2 regions of the Pseudomonas sp. SDO5215_S409 genome follow, and region 2 is predicted to be linked to the other one. Evidence: predicted binding sites of a transcription regulator. Region 2 holds the regulator's gene; the other holds the start of a gene.

Region 1 (7,197 bases), on a different contig from region 2:
GGAAACGGTTGAACCAACCGGCCAGTTCGCCCAGCTCATCGCGTTTGTCATAGGCCAGGCGGCGGGTCAGGTCGCCTTCGCCGCTGGCGATGTCTTCCAGCATGTGCGCCACGCCGAGGATCGGCCGGGTCACGCTGCGGGCCATCAGCCACACCAGCAACAAGCCGGCGACCGCTGCCAGCAGGCCCAGGCCCAGCTCGAGCAAGGTGCCCTGGGTGTTGTCGGCATCCAGCCGGGCCTTCAGGCCTTCGGCGGGTGCCATCAGGACTTTTTCCTGCACGTCCAGCAACACGCCCCAGGGTTTGCCACCGGGCACCGGTACGAACGGCGCGAGCACCTTCAGTTGCTGATTGGCGCGCAGGCTGTGGGTCTGCTGGCTGCTGGCCAGTGAGCCGATCAACTGCGCACCACTGGCGGGATCGACCTTGTCCAGGCGCTGACTGAGTTTGCTTGCATCCGGGCTGTAGCCTGCCAGCAGGCCCACCGGGCTGATGATGCTCACGGCGGTCTGGCCGTCATACAGGTTGTGGCTGGCCTGTTGGCTGATGGCCTGCAAGCTGTTGAGGTTGATGTCCACCGACAGCGAGGCGATGACTTTCCCGTCGACCATCAGTGGGAAAACGATGCTGGTCATCAGCACGTTTTGCCCGTCGATCACATAAAAATACGGCTCGATCACGCAGGGCTTGAGGGTGGCACGCACGCACGTGAACCAGGCGTTGGCTTTTTCGCCGCTGGGGCCCACGCTTTCGTCGGCCATGTCGCTTTCGGGCAGCGGCATCGAGGTGAGCTTGCCGGGGACTGGCTGGGACCAGTACAGGGCGAAGCGGCCTTTTTCGTTGCTGCCCAGGTCTTGCTGGTGGGCGAACAGTTCGTCCTTGCCATCCAGGGCGTTGGCTTCAAAGACCAGCGACAGGCCCAGCAGGTCGGGGTTGGCTTGCAGCGCGGCCTTGACCTGATGCGTCAGGTCTTCACGCAGGTCAAAGGCATCCAGGAAGCGTTTTTGCGCCTGTTCACGCAGGAACAATACCTGGCGGGAAAACCCGTGGCCGTACTGGTAGGCGTCCATAAACTGCTGGCGAATGCTCAGCGCCTGCACGTCCCCCTGGGCCTCGATGCGCGCCTGGGCGGCCTCGTCGAGCATGTGCATGCTGGACGTCTTGACCAGGCTGGCGCTCTGGTCCATGCGGTACAGCGACAGACCCACCAACAGGGTCACGATTCCCAGCAGGCAGAGGCCGGCCAACAGGGTGATTTTCCATTGAATGGACAGCTGTCTGAGGGACATGGCGGCTTCCTTAACCTTGCGTAACGACAGGGGAGAATCAGGGTATCGACCGCCATGGGTTTTTCTTTATTCAAGCGTTCAATTAAAAACTGTTTGCGACGTCGCGCTTTGACATGTCTGCCCGCCTGCTGCACAGTGCGCGCCCTCTAATAAAACGCCTTTGTGCCCGCATTCCGGCAGCCGTCCCCTCGGCCGCCCGGGGCGGGCTTGTCCGTGTTTTGCCGTTTTTTGATGTTTCTACCTTGAGGTATCCATGGTTAATGCAGTCATTGCCGCGGTCGGCACCATGCTCGTGCTGAGCCTGTCGCGCGTGCATGTGGTCATCGCGATTATTGTTGGGGCGCTGGTAGGGGGGCTGACGGGCGGGTTGGGGATCGACGCCACGCTCAAGGCGTTCAACAGCGGCCTGGGCGGGGGGGCCACGGTGGCGTTGTCTTACGCCTTGCTGGGCGCTTTCGCGGTGGCGATTGCCAAGTCCGGGTTGGCCCATGCGCTGGCCGACAAAGCCCTGCTGCTGGTGGATCGCCAGGAGGCCACGGGCGGCAGTCACGTCAAATGGCTGTTGATCGGGTTGCTCTGGGTCGTTGCGATCGCTTCGCAAAACATCTTGCCGATCCACATCGCGTTTATCCCGCTGCTGGTGCCACCGCTGCTGTACGTACTGACCAAGCTGCAACTGGACCGGCGCCTGATCGCCTGCGTGATGACGTTTGGCCTGATCACGCCCTACATGTTTCTGCCGGTGGGCTTTGGCAACATCTTCCTCAACCAGATCCTGCTGGCCAACGTGGCCAGGAGCGGGGTGGATGTCAGCCAGGTCAACGTCACCCATGCCATGGGGCTGCCCGCATTGGGCATGGTGGTGGGGCTGTTGGTGGCGGTGTTTGTCAGTTACCGCAACAAACGCGTGTACGACCTCGAGAAAATCGAGCGGGTCGAGCAGGTGGCGGTGCAGTACAACCCGTTGACCCTGCTGGTGGCCGGCCTTGCGATCGCCGCCGCGTTCATCATTCAGCTGTGGCTGGACTCGATGATCATCGGCGCGCTGGCCGGGTTCCTGATTTTTTCGGTGTCGGGCATCGTGCGCTGGCGCGAAACGGATGACCTGTTCACCGAAGGCATGAAGATGATGGCGATGATCGGCTTCATCATGATCGCCTCGTCGGGGTTCGCCGAAGTGCTCAAGGCCACTGGCGAGGTGCGCACCCTGGTGCAAGCATCTGCCGCGTTTATCGGGCACAGCCGTGGTGTGGGCGCGCTGCTGATGTTGCTGGTGGGCCTGCTGGTGACCATGGGCATCGGCTCGTCGTTTTCCACGGTGCCGATCCTGGCAGCGATTTTTGTGCCGCTGTGCGTGCAATTGGGTTTCAGCCCGCTGGCCATCGTGTGCATCGTCGGCACCGCGGGCGCGCTGGGCGACGCCGGGTCGCCCGCGTCGGATTCCACCCTGGGGCCGACGTCCGGGTTGAACATCGACGGTCAGCATCACCACATATGGGACACCGTGGTCCCGACCTTCTTGCACTACAACCTGCCGCTGCTGGCGTTTGGCTGGTTGGCCGCCATGACGTTATGACCGACGGCGCCTACAGAATAATGGCAATTGGCCGTTAACCTCTTATAGCCGCCTAATAAGAGAGAAAACCATGCGTCTGAGTCTGAAGGCCAAAGTGCTGTCCTTGGCTGTCCTGCCGGTTTTGATATTTGCCGTGGTCATCAGCCTGACCACGGTCTGGATCCTTCGGGAACAGGCCCGTCACGAGGTGGAAGAAACCCGCCAGAACCTGCTCAACGACGCCAAGACGACCCTCAAGGGGTATGTCGAAGTGGCCATGAGCAGCATCAAGCCGTTGTATGACGCCGCCGCTCCCGGTGATACGAGCGCGCGGGCGCAGGTGGTCAAACTGTTGTCCAACACCGCGTATGGCAAGGACGGCTACTTCTTTGGCTACGACTCCGACACCATTCGCCTGTTCAAGGGCAACAGCCCGGACGGCGTGGGCAAGAGCTTCAAGGACAACCGCGACCCCAATGGCGTCTACCTCAACCGCGACCTGGTGAAAGTCGGCAAGGACGGCACCCACTACCTGCAATACAGCTCGACCCAACCGGGCCAGGCAGCGTTGGTGCCCAAGCTCGGCTACACCGAATACCTGCCCAAATGGGACATGGTGATCGGCACCTCGGTGAACCTCGACGGCATCGAGGCGCAGGTGGCGGTGGTGCAGGCCAAGGTCGAAAAACGCATGGAAGGCGTGGTGCTGAGTATCGTCGGGGTCGCCGGGGTGGTGTTACTGGTGATTGCGGCGGTGGGGCTGGTGGTGGTCAATACCATTTTGCGGCCGCTGCAATTGATGAAGGTCAACCTTGACGATATCGCCGCAGGCGAGGGCGACCTGACGCGCCGCCTGGCCCTGACCAGCCAGGACGAGCTGGGCGAGCTGGCAGGCTCGTTCAACCGCTTTGTCGACAAGATCCACGGCCTGGTGCGCCAGATCACCGAAATGACCACGCAACTCACCGGCCTTGTAGGCCAGGTGTCCGAGCAGGCCCAGCGCTCGGAACAGGCCATGGAACGCCAGCGCCAGGAGACGGATCAGGTGGCCACGGCCATTAACCAAATGTCATCGGCCGCCCAAGAGGTTGCACACAGCGCCCAGGGCGCGGCAGTGGCGGCGCAGCAGACCGACGCTGAAGGCTACGCGGCCAAGCGCGTGGTAGACGCCAGCATCGCGCAGATCCATGCGTTGGTCAGTGATATCCGCAGCAGCGGCGTGTCCCTGGACGGTTTGCAGCAAGACGTGTCGTCGATTGTCGGCGTGCTGGGGGTGATTCGTTCCATTGCCGAGCAGACCAACTTGCTGGCGCTCAACGCGGCCATCGAAGCGGCACGGGCCGGGGACGCGGGGCGCGGGTTTGCGGTGGTGGCCGACGAAGTGCGTGCGCTGGCCAGCCGCACCCAACAGAGCACCCAGGAAATCCAGGGCATGATCGACCGCCTGCAAACGGGTACACAAGCGGCGGTGCACTCGATGCGCCGCTCCAGCGACGCGGGCGACGGCACTTCGGCGCAGGCCAACGAGGCCGGGGCGTCACTGGACACCATGGCGCAACTGATCGGCACCATTAACTTAATGAACGCACAAATCGCCAGTGCGGCCGAGCAGCAGACGGCGGTGGCCGAAGCCATCAACCGCAGCGTGCACCAGATCGCCGTGGCCGTGGACAGCGTGGCCGATGAAACCCGCCAGGGCGCCCAGACCTCGCGCAGCCTTGCGGACCTGGGCCAGCGCCTGGGTCAACTGGTGGGGCAGTTCCGCATCTGAGGCTTAAGGCCGTGGCTTGGGCAAGTGGTCGAACAGCGCGGCGCAGACGCCATGGATGTGTTCTTCGATAAGCCGCGCAGCCAGCGCCACATCCCGCGCCTGGCAGGCCTGGACGATGGCGCGGTGCTCCGCATCGGCGGTGGCCTTGCCGTCGGACAACACGATTTGCATGCGCAGGTAGCGCTCGATCTTGTCGTGGATGGACCGGATCATGTTGAACATGAACGGGCGCTGCGCCGCTTCATAGATGCAGGCATGAAACGCCCAGTTCATCTCGGCCCAGCGGCCTGCGTCGTCCCCGGAGAGGAAGTCGTCGAGGATGGCATAGGCGCGGGTGAAGTGTTCTTCGGTCAGGTTGGGGATGGCGTAGCGCGTGATCTCCACTTCGAGCAGTACCCGCACCTCGAAGATCTGCGCCAGTTCCGCCTCGCTGATGCGCGTGACCATCGCCCCGCGGTTGCGTTGAAACTCCACCAGGCCTTCGGCCTCCAGGCGCTTGAGGGCTTCACGCACCGGGATTTTGCTGACGTTGAAGGTTTTGGCGATGTCGTCTTGGCGAATCGGATCGTCTTCGGCGATTTCGCCGGTGATGATCGCGTTTCGCAGGTATTTGGCAATGACTTCCGAAGCCGAAGGCGCCACACCGAGGTTAGGGGCATTTGAAAGAGATAGTGACACGGTGGCTCTCCTGAGCGGGCGAAGGCGTATATGTTATACGGATTGTCCTGGCGCCCGCTATGGTCCTCTGACGGCTACTGGGCGAGCACGGGGGCGTCGGTGACCACGCCATTGACCAGCCGCCGGATGTTCAGCGGGTTGGCGTCCTTGAGCGCGTCGGGCAGTGCGAAGTCCGGGAAGTTCTGGAAACACACCGGGCGCAGGAACCGGTCGATGGCCAGCGTGCCGACCGACGTGCCCCGCGCATCCGACGTGGCCGGGTAGGGGCCGCCGTGCACCATGGTGTCCGTCACTTCCACGCCGGTGGGGTAACCATTGATCAGCAGGCGCCCGGCTTTGGTTTGCAGCAGTGCGAACAGGTGCGCAAAGTCCTTGAGGTCGTCGGGCTCGGCCAGCAAGGTGATGGTCAGTTGGCCTTGCAGGCTTTCCAGCGCCTGGGTCAGGTGGGCAACGTTGGAGGCGGTTACGACAACACTTGCAGGACCGAATACTTCTTCTTGCAGGACTTCTTCACCGCCGATCAACAACTCTTCATCGGCGCTGAACAGCTGCGGTTCGGCTTGAGGCCCCAGGGCACGCCCGCACAGGTGTTCCACGCCAAAGGTTTTGCGCAGGCGTTCCACCCCGGTGCGGTAACTGGCCAGCGTGCCGGCGTTGAGCATGGTTTGCGCCGGTTTCTGCGCCATGTGCTCGGTCAGGGCGGTGACCACCCCGCAAAAGTCCGTACCGGCCAGGCCAATGATCAGCCCGGGGTTGGTGCAAAACTGCCCGCAGCCCAGGACCACGGAGTTGGCCAGGTCTTCGGCGATCTTCTGGCCGCGCAGCCTGGCTGCGTGGGGCAGGACGATCACCGGGTTGATGCTCGACATTTCTGCAAACACCGGAATCGGCTCGGGCCGCGCGGCCGCCATGTCGCACAACGCGCGTCCGCCCTTGAGCGAGCCGGTAAAACCAACGGCTTTGATCGCCGGGTGTTTGACCAGTTGCTCGCCGACACCACTGCCGTAAATCATGCTGAACACGCCCGCAGGCATGCCGCAGCGTTCGGCCGCACGGCCAATGGCGGCGGCGACGCATTCGGAGGTGGCCATGTGGCCGCTGTGGGCCTTGAACACCACCGGGCGACCCGCCGCCAATGCAGAGGCGGTGTCCCCCCCGGCCGTGGAAAACGCCAGCGGGAAGTTACTGGCCCCAAACACCGCCACCGGCCCCAGGCCAATCTTGAACTGACGCAAGTCGGGGCGGGGGGCGGGCTGGCGCTCGGGCAGGCCGAGGTCGATGCGCGCACCGTAGAAATCGCCGCGCCGCAGCACGCTCGCAAACAGCCTCAGTTGGTGGGTGACGCGGCCACGTTCGCCTTGGATGCGGGCGGTGGGCAACGCCGTCTCGGTGCACACCAGTTCGATGAACTCTGGCCCCAGGGTGTCGATTTCCTGCGCGATGGCTTCCAGGAACTCGGCACGCCGGGCGCTGGGCAGGTCGCGAAACGTGAGGGCGGCCTGTTGGGCGGCGTCACAGGCGGCGTCCACTTCGGCCTCGGTGGCCTGGACAAAGGTGTAGGGCAGGGCGCTGCCGGTGGTGGCGTTGTGGCTGACGTGGGTTTGGGTCCCCAGTGCGCTGCGCTGACCGGCAATAAAGTTGTGTCCGAGAATGTTCAACGACAAGACTCCTGGGGCAGTGGGGTGAAAGTGATTCAAGGTATTTCGTATACCATATAGCACGCGTTATTTTTCTGTCGATGATTTTGTGTGCTTATCTGCAATGACCGGAGTGGGAACACCCGCTGCCCGGCTTTGGGTCGATCAGCGCTTTTACGCTCCATTTCGTAACACCGTTGAGGCAAGCGCCTGGGCCAGGCCAGGCCCTTGAGCCTCAAGAGCCGCATTGCAGAGCGACATGCTTGCA
Region 2 (7,197 bases):
CTGACTAAACTCGACGAAACCGCCAACCTGGGCGAAGTGCTGAGCCTGGCCATCGCCCATGAGTTGCCGGTGGCTTACCTGACCGACGGGCCGCGCATCCCGGATGATTTGCATCTGCCGCGCCGTCACCAGTTGGTCAGCCGTGCCGTGAGCATACAAATGCAGGAAGAACCCAGTGAGGAAGCGATGGCCGACATGTTCGCGGACCTCTACCACAGCCCGGCCAAACAGGTCGGCTGAGGGCAATATGAATACAGTGCAATGTACCTACATCGGTGGTCTGCAAGCGGTTAACGCGGCCAGCCTGTGTAGCCTGCGTCTCAGCAAGACAAGGTAAAGAAAGAACATGGGCAGCATGCATCCCGTACAGGTGATCGCGGTGACCGGCGGCAAAGGTGGCGTCGGGAAAACTAACGTGTCAGTGAATTTGTCCCTGGCCCTGGCAGAGCTTGGCCGTCGGGTCATGCTGCTGGACGCGGACCTGGGGCTGGCGAACGTCGACGTTCTGCTGGGCCTGACGCCCAAACACACCCTGGCCGATGTGATCGAGGGCCGGTGCGACCTGCGCGATGTGTTGCTGCAAGGCCCCGGCGGGATCCGTATCGTGCCCGCCGCCTCCGGCACCCAGAGCATGGTGCACCTGAGCCCGGCCCAGCACGCGGGCCTGATTCAGGCGTTCAGCGACATTGGCGACAACCTTGACGTGCTGGTGATCGACACCGCCGCCGGCATTGGCGAGTCCGTGGTCAGCTTCGTGCGCGCCGCGCAGGAAGTCCTGTTGGTGGTGTGCGACGAACCCACCTCGATCACCGACGCCTACGCCCTGATCAAACTGCTTAACCGTGACTACGGCATGAACCGCTTTCGCGTGCTGGCCAACATGGCCCAGAGCCCGCAAGAGGGGCGCAACCTGTTCGCCAAGTTGACCAAGGTCACGGATCGCTTCCTCGACGTCGCCTTACAATACGTGGGCGCCGTGCCCTACGACGAGTGTGTGCGCAAGGCTGTGCAAAAGCAGCGTGCCGTCTATGAAGCGTTCCCTCGTTCCAAATGCGCGCTGGCGTTCAAGGCCATTGCCCAGAAGGTCGATACCTGGCCGTTGCCCGCCAACCCGCGGGGGCATCTGGAGTTTTTCGTCGAGCGATTGGTGCATCAGACGAGCGCGGGACCGGTGCTATGACAGCGAGCGGCTACAACCTTTACAAAAAGTCGGCACGTGACAGCCAGGTGGAGCTGATCGAGCGCTATGCGCCGCTGGTCAAGCGCATCGCCTATCACTTGCTGGCGCGCCTGCCGGCCAGTGTGCAGGTCGAGGACCTGATCCAGGCCGGCATGATCGGCCTGCTGGAGGTGTCGACCAAGTACGACGCGAGCAAGGGCGCGAGTTTCGAGACGTACGCGGGTATCCGTATTCGCGGCGCGATGCTCGATGAGGTGCGTAAAGGTGACTGGGCCCCGCGTTCGGTGCACCGAAATACCCGGATGGTCAGTGACGCCATTCGCGCAATTGAAGCAAAAACCGGCCGTGACGCTAAAGATCATGAAGTTGCGGCCGAACTCCAATTGAGTCTCGATGATTACTACGGGATTTTGAACGATACCTTGGGCAGCCGCTTGTTCAGTTTCGACGACCTGTTGCAGGACGGCGAACACGAAGGGCTGCACGAGGACGGCGCGAGTGCTCACCTGGAACCTTCGCGCGACCTGGAAGATGAACGCTTCCAGGGCGCCCTGGCAGAGGCGATCGCCAACCTGCCGGAGCGTGAGCGGCTGGTGTTGGCGCTGTACTACGACGAAGAGCTGAACCTCAAGGAAATCGGTGAGGTCCTGGGGGTCAGCGAATCGCGCGTAAGCCAGTTGCACAGCCAGTGCGCCGCCCGCTTGCGGGGGCGTTTGGGTGAGTGGCGAGCGCGCTGACACGCAGTGTGGGGACACTGTGAACGACACCGCCAGGGCGCAGGTCTTGGTGGTATTGGCCCGTGGTGCACCCCTGGCAGTCCTTTTTGTGTAACGCCTGTTGATTGAAATGGCGCGTCCAGCAGCTGGGCGCGTTTAAGACTGCTTGGAGGTCGAATTGGACAAGAACATGAAAATCCTCATCGTTGATGATTTTTCAACGATGCGGCGGATCATAAAAAACCTGTTGCGTGACCTGGGGTTCACCAACACGATCGAGGCGGATGACGGGTTGACCGCCATTCCGATCCTCAACAGCGGCAGCGTCGACTTTCTGGTAACCGACTGGAACATGCCGGGCATGACCGGTATCGATCTGCTGCGCCACGTGCGCGCGGATGAAAAACTGCGCAACCTCCCTGTGCTGATGGTCACCGCCGAAGCCAAGCGCGAGCAGATCATCGAAGCTGCCCAGGCCGGGGTCAACGGCTATGTGGTCAAGCCCTTCACCGCCTTGGCGTTGAAAGAGAAGATCGAAAAGATCTTCGAGCGCATCCACGGTTGATGCCACCACGGGGGAGCTATGGAGCCTAAAGAAACATCTCAGAGCGATTTTGAGTCGACGCTGAAAAAACACGCTCAGGAGCTGGTCCAGAGCCTTGAAAAAGGCCAGTTCGGCGATGCGGTGCAGTTGATCCACGAGCTCAACCAGACCCGTGACCGCGGCTTGTACCAGGAAGTGGGCAAGCTCACCCGTGAGCTGCACAGTGCGATCGTCAATTTTCACATTGACCCGCACATGCCCCAGGCCGAGGAAGTGTCGCAGATCACCGATGCCACCGAGCGCCTGTCCTATGTGGTCAGGCTGACTGAGGCGGCGGCCAACCGCACCATGGACCTGGTGGAAAACGCCACGCCGCTGGTCAATGGCATGGCCACCGAGGCCAAGGCCCTGAGCACGGACTGGGGGCGCTTCATGCGCCGGGAAGTGGGCGCCGAAGAGTTTCGCGAGCTGGCGCGCCGGGTCGACAGTTTTCTCAACCGCAGCGAGCAGGAGAGCCGCACGGTATCGAGCAACCTGAACGACATTCTGCTGGCGCAGGATTACCAGGACCTCACCGGCCAGGTGATCAAGCGCGTGACCCAACTGGTCACCGAAGTGGAAAGCAACCTGCTCAAACTGGTGTTGATGGCCAGCCAGGTGGACCGCTTTGCCGGTATCGAACATGACCGCGCGGCGATCCTCTCGGAAAAAGATCCACAAAAACACCTCGCCAAGGGTGAAGGTCCGCAGATTCATGCCGATAAACGTGAAGACGTCGTATCCGGACAAGATGACGTAGACGATTTGCTGTCCAGTTTAGGCTTCTAAGGAGCACGCACATGAGCTTCGGCGCCGATGAAGAAATCCTTCAGGATTTCCTTGTAGAGGCCGGCGAAATTTTAGAGCAGCTGTCGGAACAACTGGTCGAGCTGGAAAGCCGACCGGACGATGCCAACCTGCTCAATGCCATTTTTCGCGGTTTTCACACTGTAAAAGGGGGCGCCGGCTTCCTCCAGCTCCATGAGCTGGTGGAGTGCTGCCACATCGCCGAGAACGTGTTCGACATCCTGCGCAAGGGTGAGCGGCACGTCGACTCGGCATTGATGGACGTGATTCTCGAAGCACTGGATGCGGTCAACGGCATGTTTGGCGAGGTGCGCGACCGTGCGCCGATCACCGCGGCCACCCCGCAACTGCTGGCGGCCCTGACGCGCCTGGCAGAACCTGCCGACAACGCACCCGCGCCTGTTGCCGTTGCGGCGCCCGCGCCGGTGGAAGAGCCTGCGGGCGATGTGACCGACAGCGAATTCGAACAACTGCTGGACTCGTTGAACGCCGTCAAGGCTCAGGCCGAGGCGCCCGCTGCGGCGCCTGCTGCGGCCCAGGCGTCGGAAGACATTACGGACGCTGAGTTCGAGTCCCTGCTGGACCAATTGCACGGCAAGGGGCAGTTCGCCCCCGACGCCGTGGCCGCCGCGCCAGCACCTGCCCAGGTGCCGACACCGGCCAACACCGATATTACCGACGACGAATTCGAAGCCCTGCTGGACCAGTTGCACGGCAAAGGCACGTTTGCCGCCGACGCACTGCCGGAAGTGGCCGCCGTGGCCGCTGCGCCGACCCTCGCGGCCCCGGCCGCTGCCGCGCCCGCCGACGATGGCTTGATTACCGATAACGAGTTCGAAGCCCTGCTGGATGAACTGCACGGCAAGGGCAAGTTTTCTGACGTGGCCCAGGCGCCCGCTGCCACTGCTGCCGTGGCCGCACCGGCCCCGGCCGCCGTCGCCAAGCCCGCAGCGCCCGCCCCGGCAAAACCGGCCCCGGCACCTGCCCGTGCCGTGGCCGCGCCCGCCCCGGAAAAATCCCCGGTCAGCGAAGCCGAAACCACCGTGCGCGTCGACACCGCACGCCTGGACGACATCATGAACATGGTCGGCGAACTGGTGCTGGTGCGTAATCGCCTGGTGCGCCTGGGCCTCAACAGCAGCGACGAGGCCATGCAAAAGGCCGTGTCGAACCTGGACGTGGTCACCGCCGACCTGCAAACCGCCGTGATGAAAACGCGGATGCAGCCGATCAAGAAAGTCTTCGGCCGCTTCCCGCGCCTGGTTCGCGACCTGGCGCGCCAGCTCAAAAAAGAGATCAACCTGGAGTTGGTGGGCGAAGAAACCGACCTGGACAAAAACCTCGTCGAGGCCCTGGCCGACCCGCTGGTGCACTTGGTGCGCAACGCGGTTGACCACGGCGTGGAAACCCCGGAAGAGCGCGAAGCCGCGGGCAAGAACCGCCTGGGCAAGGTGATTCTGGCGGCCGAACAGGAAGGCGACCACATCCTGCTGTCGATCACCGACGACGGCAAGGGCATGGACCCGACCGTTCTGCGCAACATCGCGGTCAAGCGCGGCGTGATGGACAAGGACGCCGCCGACCGCCTCACCGACACCGACTGCTACAACCTGATCTTTGCCCCGGGCTTCTCGACCAAGACCGAGATCTCTGACGTGTCCGGCCGCGGCGTGGGCATGGACGTGGTGAAGACCAAGATCAGCCAGCTCAACGGCTCGATCAACATCTACTCGACCAAGGGCCAGGGCTCCAAGATCGTTATCAAGGTGCCGCTGACGCTGGCGATCATGCCCACCCTGATGGTGATGCTGGGCAACCAGGCGTTCGCCTTCCCGTTGGTCAACGTCAACGAGATCTTCCACTTGGACCTGTCGCGCACCAACGTGGTGGACGGCCAGGAAGTGGTGATCGTGCGTGACAAGGCATTGCCGCTGTTCTACCTCAAGCGCTGGCTGGTGGCTTCGGCCAAGCATGAGGAGCAGCGTGAAGGTCACGTGGTGATCCTGTCCGTGGGCACCCAGCGCATCGGCTTTGTGGTCGATCAACTGGTGGGCCAGGAAGAAGTGGTCATCAAGCCTTTGGGCAAAATGCTGCAAGGAACGCCAGGCATGTCGGGCGCGACCATTACCGGTGACGGTCGGATCGCGCTGATTCTCGATGTTCCGAGCATGCTCAAGCGTTACGCCGCACGGCGTATTTGATTCTGGCAGGGCAGGGCGGTAGGCCCTCGCCCGGCCTAACGGAGTGTTTATGGCAGTCAAGGTCCTGGTGGTGGACGACTCGGGTTTCTTCCGCCGCCGCGTCTCGGAAATTCTTTGCGCCGACCCGACCATCCAGGTGGTCGGCACGGCCAACAACGGCAAAGAGGCGATTGATCAAGCCCTGGCGTTGAAGCCGGACGTGATCACCATGGACTACGAGATGCCGATGATGGACGGCATCACGGCGGTGCGGCACATCATGCAGCGCTGCCCGACCCCGGTGTTGATGTTCTCCTCGCTCACCCATGAAGGCGCCCGGGTCACCCTGGATGCGCTGGATGCGGGCGCAGTGGACTTCTTGCCGAAGAACTTCGAAGACATCTCGCGCAACCCCGACAAGGTCAGGCAACTGCTGTGCGAGAAGGTCCACAGCATTTCGCGCAGTAACCGCCGTAGCCTGTTCAGTACGCCGTCGCCAGCCCCGGTGGCGCCGCCGGTGGCCACGCCGGGCAGTTTGGGGCGGCCTGCACCTGCGCCTGCGCCCGCCCCGGTTGCGCGCCCTCTGGTCGCGCCCGTGCGCACTCCGGCGCACGTCGCTCATTCGCCAGCGCTCAAACGCAAGGCCTACAAGCTGGTGGCGATTGGTACGTCCACCGGCGGCCCGGTCGCCCTACAGCGGGTACTGACCCAGCTACCGGCGAACTTCCCGGCGCCGATCGTGTTGATCCAGCACATGCCTGCGGCGTTCACCAAGGCATTCGCCGAGCGCCTGGACAAACTCTGCCGCATCACCGTCAAAGAAGCCGAAGACGGCGACATCCTGCGCCCGGGCCTGGCGCTGCTGGCCCCGGGGGGCAAGCAGATGATGGTGGATGGCCGTGGTGCGGTAAAAATCCTGCCGGGCGATGAGCGCCTGAACTACAAGCCCTGCGTGGACATCACCTTTGGTTCGGCGGCCAAGTCCTACGGCGACAAAGTTCTGGCGGTGGTACTCACCGGCATGGGCGCCGACGGCCGTGAAGGCGCGCGCCTGCTCAAACAGAGCGGCAGTTCGATCTGGGCCCAGGACGAGGCCAGCTGCGTGATCTACGGCATGCCCATGGCCATCGTCAAGGCAGAGCTGGCCGACGCGGTCTACAGCCTGGACGACATTGGCAAACACCTGGTGGAGGCCTGTCACTGATGGATGTATTGAGCCTGATCGGCATCATCATGGCGTTTGTCGCAATCATTGGTGGCAACTACCTCGAAGGCGGCCACCTCGGCGCCCTGGCCAACGGCCCGGCGGCGTTGATCGTGATCGGTGGCACGGTGGGCGCCGCCTTGCTGCAAGCGCCGCTGAGCTCGTTCAAGCGGGCTATCCAGATCCTCGCCTGGATCCTCTTCCCGCCACGCGTCGACTTGCCGGGCGGCATCGACCGGGTGGTCAACTGGAGCCTCACGGCCCGCAAGGAAGGCCTGCTGGGCCTCGAAAGCGTGGCCGACGCCGAGCCCGACAGCTACGCGCGCAAAGGCCTGCAATTGCTGGTCGACGGTGCCGAGCCGGAAGCCATCCGCAGCATTCTGGAGGTGGACTTCTACACCCAGGAAAGCCGCGACATCAATGCCGCCAAGGTGTTTGAAAGCATGGGCGGCTACGCGCCGACCATCGGCATCATCGGCGCGGTGATGGGGTTGATCCACGTGATGGGCAACCTCGCCGATCCGTCG

What was found. Region 2 encodes FliA, which starts transcription of late flagellar genes. Its sites were predicted from a motif close to CTAAAGTTTNNNNNNNNNNNGCCGNTAA; they were not measured.
Region 1: the regulator FliA is predicted to act here: its motif matches at 1,331-1,358, upstream of ACW9H9_RS15470 (methyl-accepting chemotaxis protein).

Annotation. Positions count from the first base shown of each region.
Region 1 is NZ_JBSVWN010000027.1:25,363-32,559, forward strand. Features, by position in the region: gene ACW9H9_RS15470 (methyl-accepting chemotaxis protein) at 1-1,288, opposite strand, end outside; gene ACW9H9_RS15475 (Na+/H+ antiporter family protein) at 1,542-2,864, shown strand; partial or broken gene ACW9H9_RS15480 (cache domain-containing protein) at 2,935-3,756, shown strand; gene ACW9H9_RS15485 (methyl-accepting chemotaxis protein) at 3,859-4,614, shown strand; gene ACW9H9_RS15490 (GntR family transcriptional regulator) at 4,618-5,292, opposite strand; gene ACW9H9_RS15495 (aldehyde dehydrogenase (NADP(+))) at 5,367-6,950, opposite strand.
Region 2 is NZ_JBSVWN010000014.1:4,882-12,078, reverse strand. Features, by position in the region: gene flhF (flagellar biosynthesis protein FlhF) at 1-240, shown strand, start outside; gene fleN (flagellar synthesis regulator FleN) at 347-1,180, shown strand; gene fliA (RNA polymerase sigma factor FliA) at 1,177-1,917, shown strand; gene ACW9H9_RS10090 (chemotaxis response regulator CheY) at 2,087-2,461, shown strand; gene ACW9H9_RS10085 (protein phosphatase CheZ) at 2,480-3,268, shown strand; gene ACW9H9_RS10080 (chemotaxis protein CheA) at 3,280-5,487, shown strand; gene ACW9H9_RS10075 (protein-glutamate methylesterase/protein-glutamine glutaminase) at 5,537-6,670, shown strand; gene ACW9H9_RS10070 (flagellar motor protein) at 6,670-7,197, shown strand, end outside.